Regions from separate parts of the Leuconostoc sp. JNUCC 76 genome, predicted to be linked through region 2. Evidence: riboswitches for the same ligand, from Rfam matches in the RefSeq annotation. Region 2 holds a riboswitch; the other holds the start of a gene.

Region 1 (4,426 bases), 580 kb from region 2:
ATGAATATAGTGTACCAAATATTTTAGTTCTTGTATAGTAAAAAACACGGTTTAACCGTGTAAATTAGAAACTAATTTTATTTTCAATAATATTGGCTATTTTAGCCACAACATCGTCAATACTTTGGCCTGTTGTATCCACTAAAATTGCGTCCTTCGCTTGTGTTAGTGGACTAATTTGACGATGGGAATCCTTGTAATCTCGCGCTTCAATTTCACGCTTCAATGTTTCGAGATCAGTAGTCATTCCTTTAGCAACATTTTCTTTATAACGTCGTTGAGCACGTTCATCAACACTTGCTACAAGAAAAATTTTGACATCTGCTTCTGGTAACACAGTTGTACCGATATCGCGGCCATCCATAATCACACTGTTACTATTAGCTATTTCACGTTGGCGATTGACTAAATTAGAACGTACATCCGCAAAAGAAGCCACTACAGATACATTGTTAGTCACTTCAGTGGAACGAATTTCGTCCGTGACATCGACATCATTCAAAAATACACGTTGAACTGGTGTACTAGGTTCAAAGCGTATTTCCGTTTGTGACAATAAGTTTTTTATTTTTTCTTCATCATTATAAGCAATGCCGTTCTTTTTTGCAGCTAAAGTTATTGTTCTGTACATTGCACCTGTGTCAACATACACATAATTTAGATTTGTTGCTAAGATTTTGGCAATTGTAGACTTACCGGCAGAAGCTGGGCCATCAATGGCAACTTGAAAATTCGTCATAATAATAAAAAGTCCTCTTACTGAATGTTTAATGCAGTGCCAGCATACTGTGTGTAATTGTCAACTGTTAACCCTGGATTTAATGCAATAACTTGGCTAGTTGTCATCCCATGCGTAACCGCAAAATTATACAGCGTTTGACTAGTACCCAAAACTGCAGTGGTGGTTGTGGAACTACTTGATGATGAACTTGATTCAGCCGGCTCAGTAGAAGATGAACTAGCATATTCCTCACTTGAAGCAGCTTCACTGCTACTTACTGATTCTTCTTCAGAAGAACTTGATACACTTGACTCGGATGATGATTCAGAAGATTCAGATGATGTAGATTTAGTGGTTGATGAACGTTTTGCACTTGAAGAAACAGCCGTTTGTGGCTTGGATGATTTTTGATTAGCAATCATGCCATACACAGGCACAAAAGATATAATTGCAAGCGCTAATACAACAAACAGAACACGAAACCCTTTATTCGGAAATTTTGAATCTGACTTTCGGGAAAATTTTGGTTCAAGTTTATCTTTTTTGGGACGCTTTGAGCGGCTCATGTTGTTTAGGTCAAAATCGTTCATAGAAACGACCTCCATTTTATTGGTTCACATAAAATTTTACCACACCAACACCGACTTTGTTCATAATGTTTTGTTAAGAATGGAACCTTCTCTGTAGTGGCTGTATTGCCCTTAATATAATCATGCTCACGACAAACCATATAATACCCTCAATAAGATTAAACGGTAACACCATACCAATAAAATAGTTTTTTAAACCAATGAATTTAGCAATGTCGAAATTAGCAAACCTCGCATACAAAGGTATAGCTACAAACCAGTTGATAACAATCGCAACAATTGTCATGACAAACGTGCTGCTTATTAACGGTATGATTTTTTTTTGCCAACTACTATACTGCTCCAGATTAAACATTGTAATTTTTAAAACTGTGACAAAAGCTAACACAACCAATAAATTAACCGGCAATCCTAAATAAGTGTTAACCCCCTCATTTGCCAGAATTAACTTCAGCAAGGTACGGATTAAAATAATCCATAGTGAGGCAGAATAATTTAACCAGTATAAGCCAATGACAACTGGTACGATTGAAAAATCTAGCTTTAAAAAATCAGCACTTGGAATGATTGGCACTTGGGGAAACAGCATCAAACCAAATGAAATAGCGCTTAGTATTGCAATTAATGTAGTACGTTGCACTCGCGTTACAGGAACAATTGACATATTTCTTTCCTCTTGTTTGCTTACCCACAGGTAAATGCAAACAAAAAACCACAGATTTTGTCAGGGTACAACAAAAAATGCAGCTTTCACTTTCTTTTTTAGACTTCTTTATACCCGACTTTACGGTCGGCTCTGGATTTTGACCAGATCAGCTGCAAAAGCAGGTCGCGGGCTTACCATGAAAATTCATGTCTCACCGCCGGTTGGGAATCACACCCGACCCTGAAGTTATTATTAAATTTGATTTTATTGTATCACGGTGTTACTTACGACGCAACAATTTGTAATCTTGTGCCTTTAAGCGTTTGATCTCTACGCTTGTTAATTTACGGTACTCACCCGGCTGTAGACCAGTGACATCAAAAAAGGCATACTGCTCACGCTTGAGCTTTTGTACTGGTAGACCAACCTTCGCAAGCATGTTTTTGACCTGATGATTACGACCTTCATGAATAGTTAGACGGACCATACTTGTTCTCTTTGTCTGCTCAATTCTTTCAATGGAAACGCGAGCTGGAGCAGTTTTACGACCTTTTAGGACCACCCCACGTTTCAAAGGAGCTAACTTTTCTTCAGTTGCAATGCCTTCAACCTTTGCAACATAAGTCTTATCGACTTTAGTTTTAGGATGCATTAATTGGTTAGCAACTACACCATCATTGGTTAATAACAAAACACCAGTTGTATCATAATCTAGACGGCCAACTGGATAAACGCGTTGATCCACATCCTCTAAGATATCCAACACCGTACGACGACCTTTTTCATCATCATTGGTTGTCACAACCCCACGAGGCTTATTTAACAAGTAATAAACTAATTTCTCACGCCCTTCAATTGGCGCACCGTCGACCTGTACTTTATCATTTGCAGTAACTTTTGTACCTAATTCGGTAACAGTTTGCCCATTAACTTGAACACGCCCTTTGATGATCAATTCTTCGGCACCCCGTCGGGATGCTAGACCCGCTTGGGCAATAATTTTTTGCAGTCTCTGTGCTTCTTCAGACATTTTCTTTTTCACTTTCTGATTGATGTACATCAAATGCACTCGTAAATAGTTCTCCATCAATATCATCACCTAACTCTAACATATTAAAATCAGGTAACGGAGGTAGTTCTTCAATACTTTTCAAACCAAAATAGTCCAAAAATTCATCGGTAGTACCAAACATGATGGGACGTCCTGGTTCGTCTTTTCTGCCAACTTCGTGGACTAGTTGCCTTAATGCTAGCTTCTGTAAAGTCCCTGAGGATTGCACACCACGAATTGTATCAATTTCAACACGTGTAATTGGCTGCTTATAAGCGACAATAACTAGTGTTTCGAGTTGTGCTTGCGATAATGTTGCATTTACAGGTGAATCAAAATACTGTTTTACTGTGCCACCAAGTTCCGGTTTAGTCACTAGGCGATACACATCGTCACTTTCACGAATTTGTAATGCACTACTTAAATCAGTATCATACTTTAACACAAGTTCTTCAAGCAATCCTTGTATTGCTGAACGATCAAATCCAGTGATAATGCTCATATTTTTCACGGAAATGCCTTCATCGCCAGATACGAACAATAGTGCTTCTATTTGACTTAAATTATTCATCTTCGCCAAACGCCTCAATTTCTACATAAATTTCTTGTTGTTGGTGTTCTTGGTGTAATTTTAATCTTCTATCTTTGGCCATTTCTAATAACGCCAAAAAAGTGACTACCAAATGTTCCCGCTTATAAATATCATCAAAAAAAGAAGCAAATGAAATCATATCACCTGTTTGATGCTGTAATAAATGTTTATTGATGTTGTTAACAGCTTCCTCTAGAGAATATGTTTCCGCAGTAACATGCCTTCTGATAGGTTTTTCCTGCTTTTTTCGCCGCAATAGTTGAGCAAAAGCTGTTTGTAAATCTCCTAACGATAAACCAGGAGCTAAAGTTATGGGATGTTCCAAATTATCAGGAGCCTTCATTTGAGTACGTGGAAAGGATTGTTGTTTTAATTGTTCACGTTCACGCAAAGATTCGCTTGCCACTTGAAATTGTTTGTAGGTCAATAATTGTAGCATCAACTCTTCACGTGGATCCGCATACTCTTCATCTACGGCATAATCATCTGGCTCTTCTTCTGGTAACAAATCAGCGGACTTTATCTTAACTAAAGTAGCAGCCATCACTAAATATTCACTTGCTACATCAAGCTGCATAGCCTGTTGTGCATGAATAAAATCTAAATACTGAGATGTAATGTCAGCAATTTGCAAATCAAAAATATTCATCTCGGATTTCTTAATTAAGTGTAATAACAGATCGATTGGTCCTTCAAAGTCACTTAATTTAATTGTTAGACCGTTTTGCGCGATGTTGCTTTTCTCCATTTGTTAATTAACTTTTGATTATCCAAGGTACCCATTAAAAAGGTTTCAGGATGTTGCTCTTGATAATCAGAAATCATG
Region 2 (4,426 bases):
GACGTGACATTAAAATGCATGAATGTCATATTTACAAAACAGGGATGTATTTTTCAATAAAAGTAATAATTGATGATACAAGTGAAAAAATAAATGCGGCACTATTGCGAGATAAAAAAGTACGCATTTTAGAAGAACTCAAAACATATTATGAATTTGTACATTTAGAATTTGTTTATGTCTAATGAAACGGGGAAGAAAAAATGAAAATCAATGTTTATAACGAATACGGTCCATTAAAAGAAGTCATTATTGGGGATGCAACAAAGTTGTATTTTCCAGACACACATGAAATTGAGCAAGAAGACCATACTGCAAAATGGAAGCAATTTGTTACGAAGCATATTTATACAGTCTTGCGCGGTAAAAGAGTACCAAATTTTATTGCTAAAAAGTTTCAAAATGAATTAGCGGAATTTAAAAGGATTCTAGAATCAAATGGTGTTAAAGTACATACTGTTGATGCAGTAACGCCGACGAAACAGGATCCTTATGGTATGGGACAAATGTATGCCCGAGATAGTACAATGAGTGTTGGTGAACATCTAATCGAGGGTAATGTTCAAATTGAGATGCGAAAAATTGAACGTCGTGGGTATCAAAGAATCGTTGAAGCAATTAAAAAGAACAATCAAGTTCATACGATAAATCAAAAAGATAAAATATATCTTGAGGGCGGTGATGTCATCGTTAATTATCCGAATGTATTCGTCGGCATTGGTAAGTATGCAAGTAACATGGCGGGTGTTGAATGGTTGCAAAGTATTTTAGACGAGGATTTTGAGAATAATATCGTTGAACAACCATGGAAAGTTATTCCAGTTTACTTGAATGACGATGCTATTTTGCATCTCGATTGTTGTATGACTATTATTGGTCCCAAAACAGCTATTATTCACAAACCTGTATTAAAGGATTTACCAAATGAACTTAAAGATTATAAGTTTATTGATATAGATGCTAAAACTCGAAAAGAAATGGGTGGCAACGTTTTGGTGATTGGTCCTAAAAAAGTTATTGTACAAAAAAGGCATACAGCCTTGCAAGAAGCTTTGAAACGAGAAGGGTATACTGTTATTCCTATTGTATTTACATGGCATTCATTGCTAGATGGGGCTTTAAGATGTGCTTCTTGCCCACTAGTCAGAGAAAAAGGATAAACAAAAAGACTGCTTTAGGCAGTCTTTTTTTGTTAATAATTTTTATGAATTCAAGCATATAGGAATTATTTTTTGATTGACATTGTAGAATTCTAATGATAAATTAGCAGTGTTAAATAATTTAATCTTCGGGGCAGGGTGCAATTCCCGACCGACGGTGATGGCTTATGGCCTTAGTCCGTGACCTACGATATTTTCGTGGTTGACACAGTGAAATTCTGTGACCGACAGTTAGAGTCTGGATGGGAGAAGATTTAAAATAGTTTAGGCAAAGCCGCTTTGGCTGTGTCTAGGTTTTTTTGAATTAATCTAAACTACTATAAACCCGATGTGTATTTTTAACGCATCGGGTTTTTTGTCCTGAAAAATTCAGGAGGTAAGCTATGAATGATTTAACATGGATGAATTTGGCTGCTCATGAAGCAGCCAGGGGATTACCCTACAAAACTTTTGAAAATCCTAGAGTCGGTGCGGTTCTTGTCAAAAAGAATAAAATTATTGCCACTGGATATCATGAAGAATTTGGGGAAGAGCATGCGGAAATCAATGCCTTTAACCACGTAAAAGATAAGAGCCAGGTTTTAGGAGCAACACTTTATGTTACATTAGAACCTTGTGCTTCGCGTGGAAAAGTTGGTTCTTGTGCAGAAGCGATTAAAAGATGGGGATTACATCGTGTTGTGATTGGTAAAAAGGATCCTAATCCTACAAATAATAGCAAAGGCATTAAAATTTTAAAAGATGCTGGAATTATTGTAGATGTTTTAAATACGACAGAATATCAACTTATTAACCCAGCCTTCGATTTTTTTTTCAACAAGCAATTACCCTATGTTCAGTTAAAGTCAGTAATGTCTCAAAATGGACTTGTTACTAAAATAGTTGGAGAACAGACAAAACTAACAGATTTTTTAGCAGATGTTGATGTTCACAAAGAACGTGCATCTAAAAGTGCAATTATGATAGGTAGTGAAACAATGCTGATCGATCACCCTAAATTAACAGTTAGATATATTAACATTAATCACAGACAACCAATGAAAATAGTGATTGATCGACGTGGACGTTTAAGAGATACAGATTTTGATTTTTCGGATAATTGGTTAATATATACCGAAAATATAAATTTTGCAAAGCAATGCGCCTATGCCAAATTAATATCAGACGGACTAAAAGGCATATTAATCGATTTAGCGAAACAGAATATTCAATCTGTGATGGTTGAAGGCGGGCCAAGCTTGATTTATTCATTTTTGAAACATAATTTATGGCAAGAAATGTTGATTTATACCACAAATAAAATTTTACCTGAGGGCGGACTAAAAGGAATATCTTTCAATCAAAAACCACAAAAGCAGTTGTATGTTGGTAATGCTGTTAAAAAAATATATGTAAACAAGCAAGGAAGAGTGTAAGTATGTTTACAGGCATTACACAAGAAGTTGGCCATTTGATAAGCCTCCATCATCGTAATGATAAAGAAATGCGCTTAAAAATTGCTGCATCCGAAGACTATTTTTCTGATAGCAGAGTAGGCGATAGCATTATGGTTGATGGTATTTGTTTAACAATTAATCGGCTAGAATCAAATTTTGCTGAATTCGACATTATGGTACCGACTTTTGAAACGACCATTGTTAAATTCTATCAAGTTGGTCAAAAAGTAAACTTGGAAAAAGCACTTTTAGTTTCCAACCGATTTGATGGCCATTTTGTTTTGGGCCATGTAGATCAGACAGCTGAAGTAGTCAAAAAAGAGTACAGTGGAAAAACCACGTTGTTAACTTTTAAATTAGCAGACCGTCAGCTAATAAATCAGATCGTCAATAAAGGTTCAGTTACTATATCAGGTGTGAGCCTGACCATTGTTCAAACGAGAGATGATGTATTTCAAGTTGGTCTAATACCACTTACATTAATCAAAACAACTTTGGGATTATTATGTGAACATGATTTGGTAAATATTGAAACCGATATTTTGGCGAAATATTTAATGAAAGGAAAATAATAATGACAAGTAGCACAGAAAAAGTTAAAACAGCAGTTAAAGAGCTGAAAAAAGGTAAGCTGATTATTTTGAGCGATGACAAAACAAGAGAACATGAAGGAGATTTGGTCGGTTTAGCATCATTTGCGACGGCAGCTACAGTCAATGAAGCCCTTTCAATTGCAAGAGGTGTTCTAGCTGTACCAATCACTAAATTTCGTGCTGATGAACTCGGGTTAGACCAAATGACGACGCATAATTCTGAAAAATTTGGGACAAAGTTCACTGTGAGCGTTGATCATATTGACAGCACGACGGGCGTTTCTGCGTATGAACGTGCTGCCACAATCAAAAATTTGGCTAATTTAAGTACAACATCTGCTGACTTTGCGACGCCTGGTCATATTTTCCCATTAGTCGCTGAAGATGGTGGCGTACTGACACGACAGGGACATACTGAGGGAGCTGTTGAATTAGCTAAAATAGCTGGTGTGCCACCAGTGGCGTATATAATTGAAATTTTGGCACAAGACGGAACAATGGCTCGAGAAAAAGAACTTAAAGAATTAGCGCAAAAACACGATATGTTTCAATTATCAATGCAGGATCTAATTAATTATCGAGAGAATCAAAAGCTATCAGGCATTGATGAGGGGGCAACGGTATATTTACCAACTCAATATGGTGATTTTCATTTGACGGAGTTCAGCGTGAATGAAGAAGAAAAACCAGAGCTACTCATTCAAAGTAGTCGTAGTTTTGATCAAATTCCTTTAGTTCGCCTACATTCCGAGTGCTTAACCGGCGAAATATTTGGTTCAAAACGTTGTGAATGTGGTCCTCAACTGAGAGAAGCGCTCAAAATAATAAACAAACAGGGTGGAGCTCTTGTTTATCTTCGTCAAGAAGGTCGTGGTATTGGACTCCACGAAAAACTAAAAAGTTATGTGTTGCAAGAAAATAAGTTTGATACGTATGATGCGAATGTTCACTTAGGGTATCTACCGGATGAACGGGACTATAAAAAGGCTGCCGAAATTCTAAAAATATCAGGACTAACGAAAATTCGCTTATTAACAAATAATCCGGATAAAGTGCAGTCGTTAATTGAGGAAGGTATTGAGGTTACTGAACAGGTACCCTTAATTACAGGCATTAATGACACGAATAAACAATACATGCAAACCAAAAAGGAAAAATTTAATCACAAGCTGTGATTGACATTAATCAGGTAAATAAAAATGATTTATAAAGCTAAATTAATTGATCTAAAAAGTAA

The links. A riboswitch is a leader RNA that binds a small molecule or an ion and turns the genes downstream of it on or off. The one in region 2 is predicted to bind FMN.
Region 1: linked by a shared signal. The riboswitch ahead of JNUCC76_RS06980 (ECF transporter S component) and the one ahead of ribD (bifunctional diaminohydroxyphosphoribosylaminopyrimidine deaminase/5-amino-6-(5-phosphoribosylamino)uracil reductase RibD) in region 2 are both predicted to bind FMN.

Annotation. Positions count from the first base shown of each region.
Region 1 covers NZ_CM132206.1:1,376,172-1,380,597, forward strand. The annotation lists gene cmk ((d)CMP kinase) at 65-742, opposite strand; gene JNUCC76_RS06975 (peptidoglycan-binding protein LysM) at 757-1,311, opposite strand; gene JNUCC76_RS06980 (ECF transporter S component) at 1,385-1,975, opposite strand; FMN riboswitch at 2,073-2,209, opposite strand; gene JNUCC76_RS06985 (pseudouridine synthase) at 2,238-2,987, opposite strand; gene scpB (SMC-Scp complex subunit ScpB) at 2,980-3,579, opposite strand; gene JNUCC76_RS06995 (segregation and condensation protein A) at 3,572-4,348, opposite strand; gene JNUCC76_RS07000 (riboflavin biosynthesis protein RibT) at 4,315-4,426, opposite strand, start outside.
Region 2 covers NZ_CM132206.1:791,763-796,188, forward strand. The annotation lists gene JNUCC76_RS04010 (cation efflux transmembrane domain-containing protein) at 1-185, shown strand, start outside; gene JNUCC76_RS04015 (dimethylarginine dimethylaminohydrolase family protein) at 204-1,160, shown strand; FMN riboswitch at 1,281-1,418, shown strand; gene ribD (bifunctional diaminohydroxyphosphoribosylaminopyrimidine deaminase/5-amino-6-(5-phosphoribosylamino)uracil reductase RibD) at 1,544-2,575, shown strand; gene JNUCC76_RS04025 (riboflavin synthase) at 2,578-3,168, shown strand; gene ribA (GTP cyclohydrolase II) at 3,171-4,364, shown strand; gene ribH (6,7-dimethyl-8-ribityllumazine synthase) at 4,389-4,426, shown strand, end outside.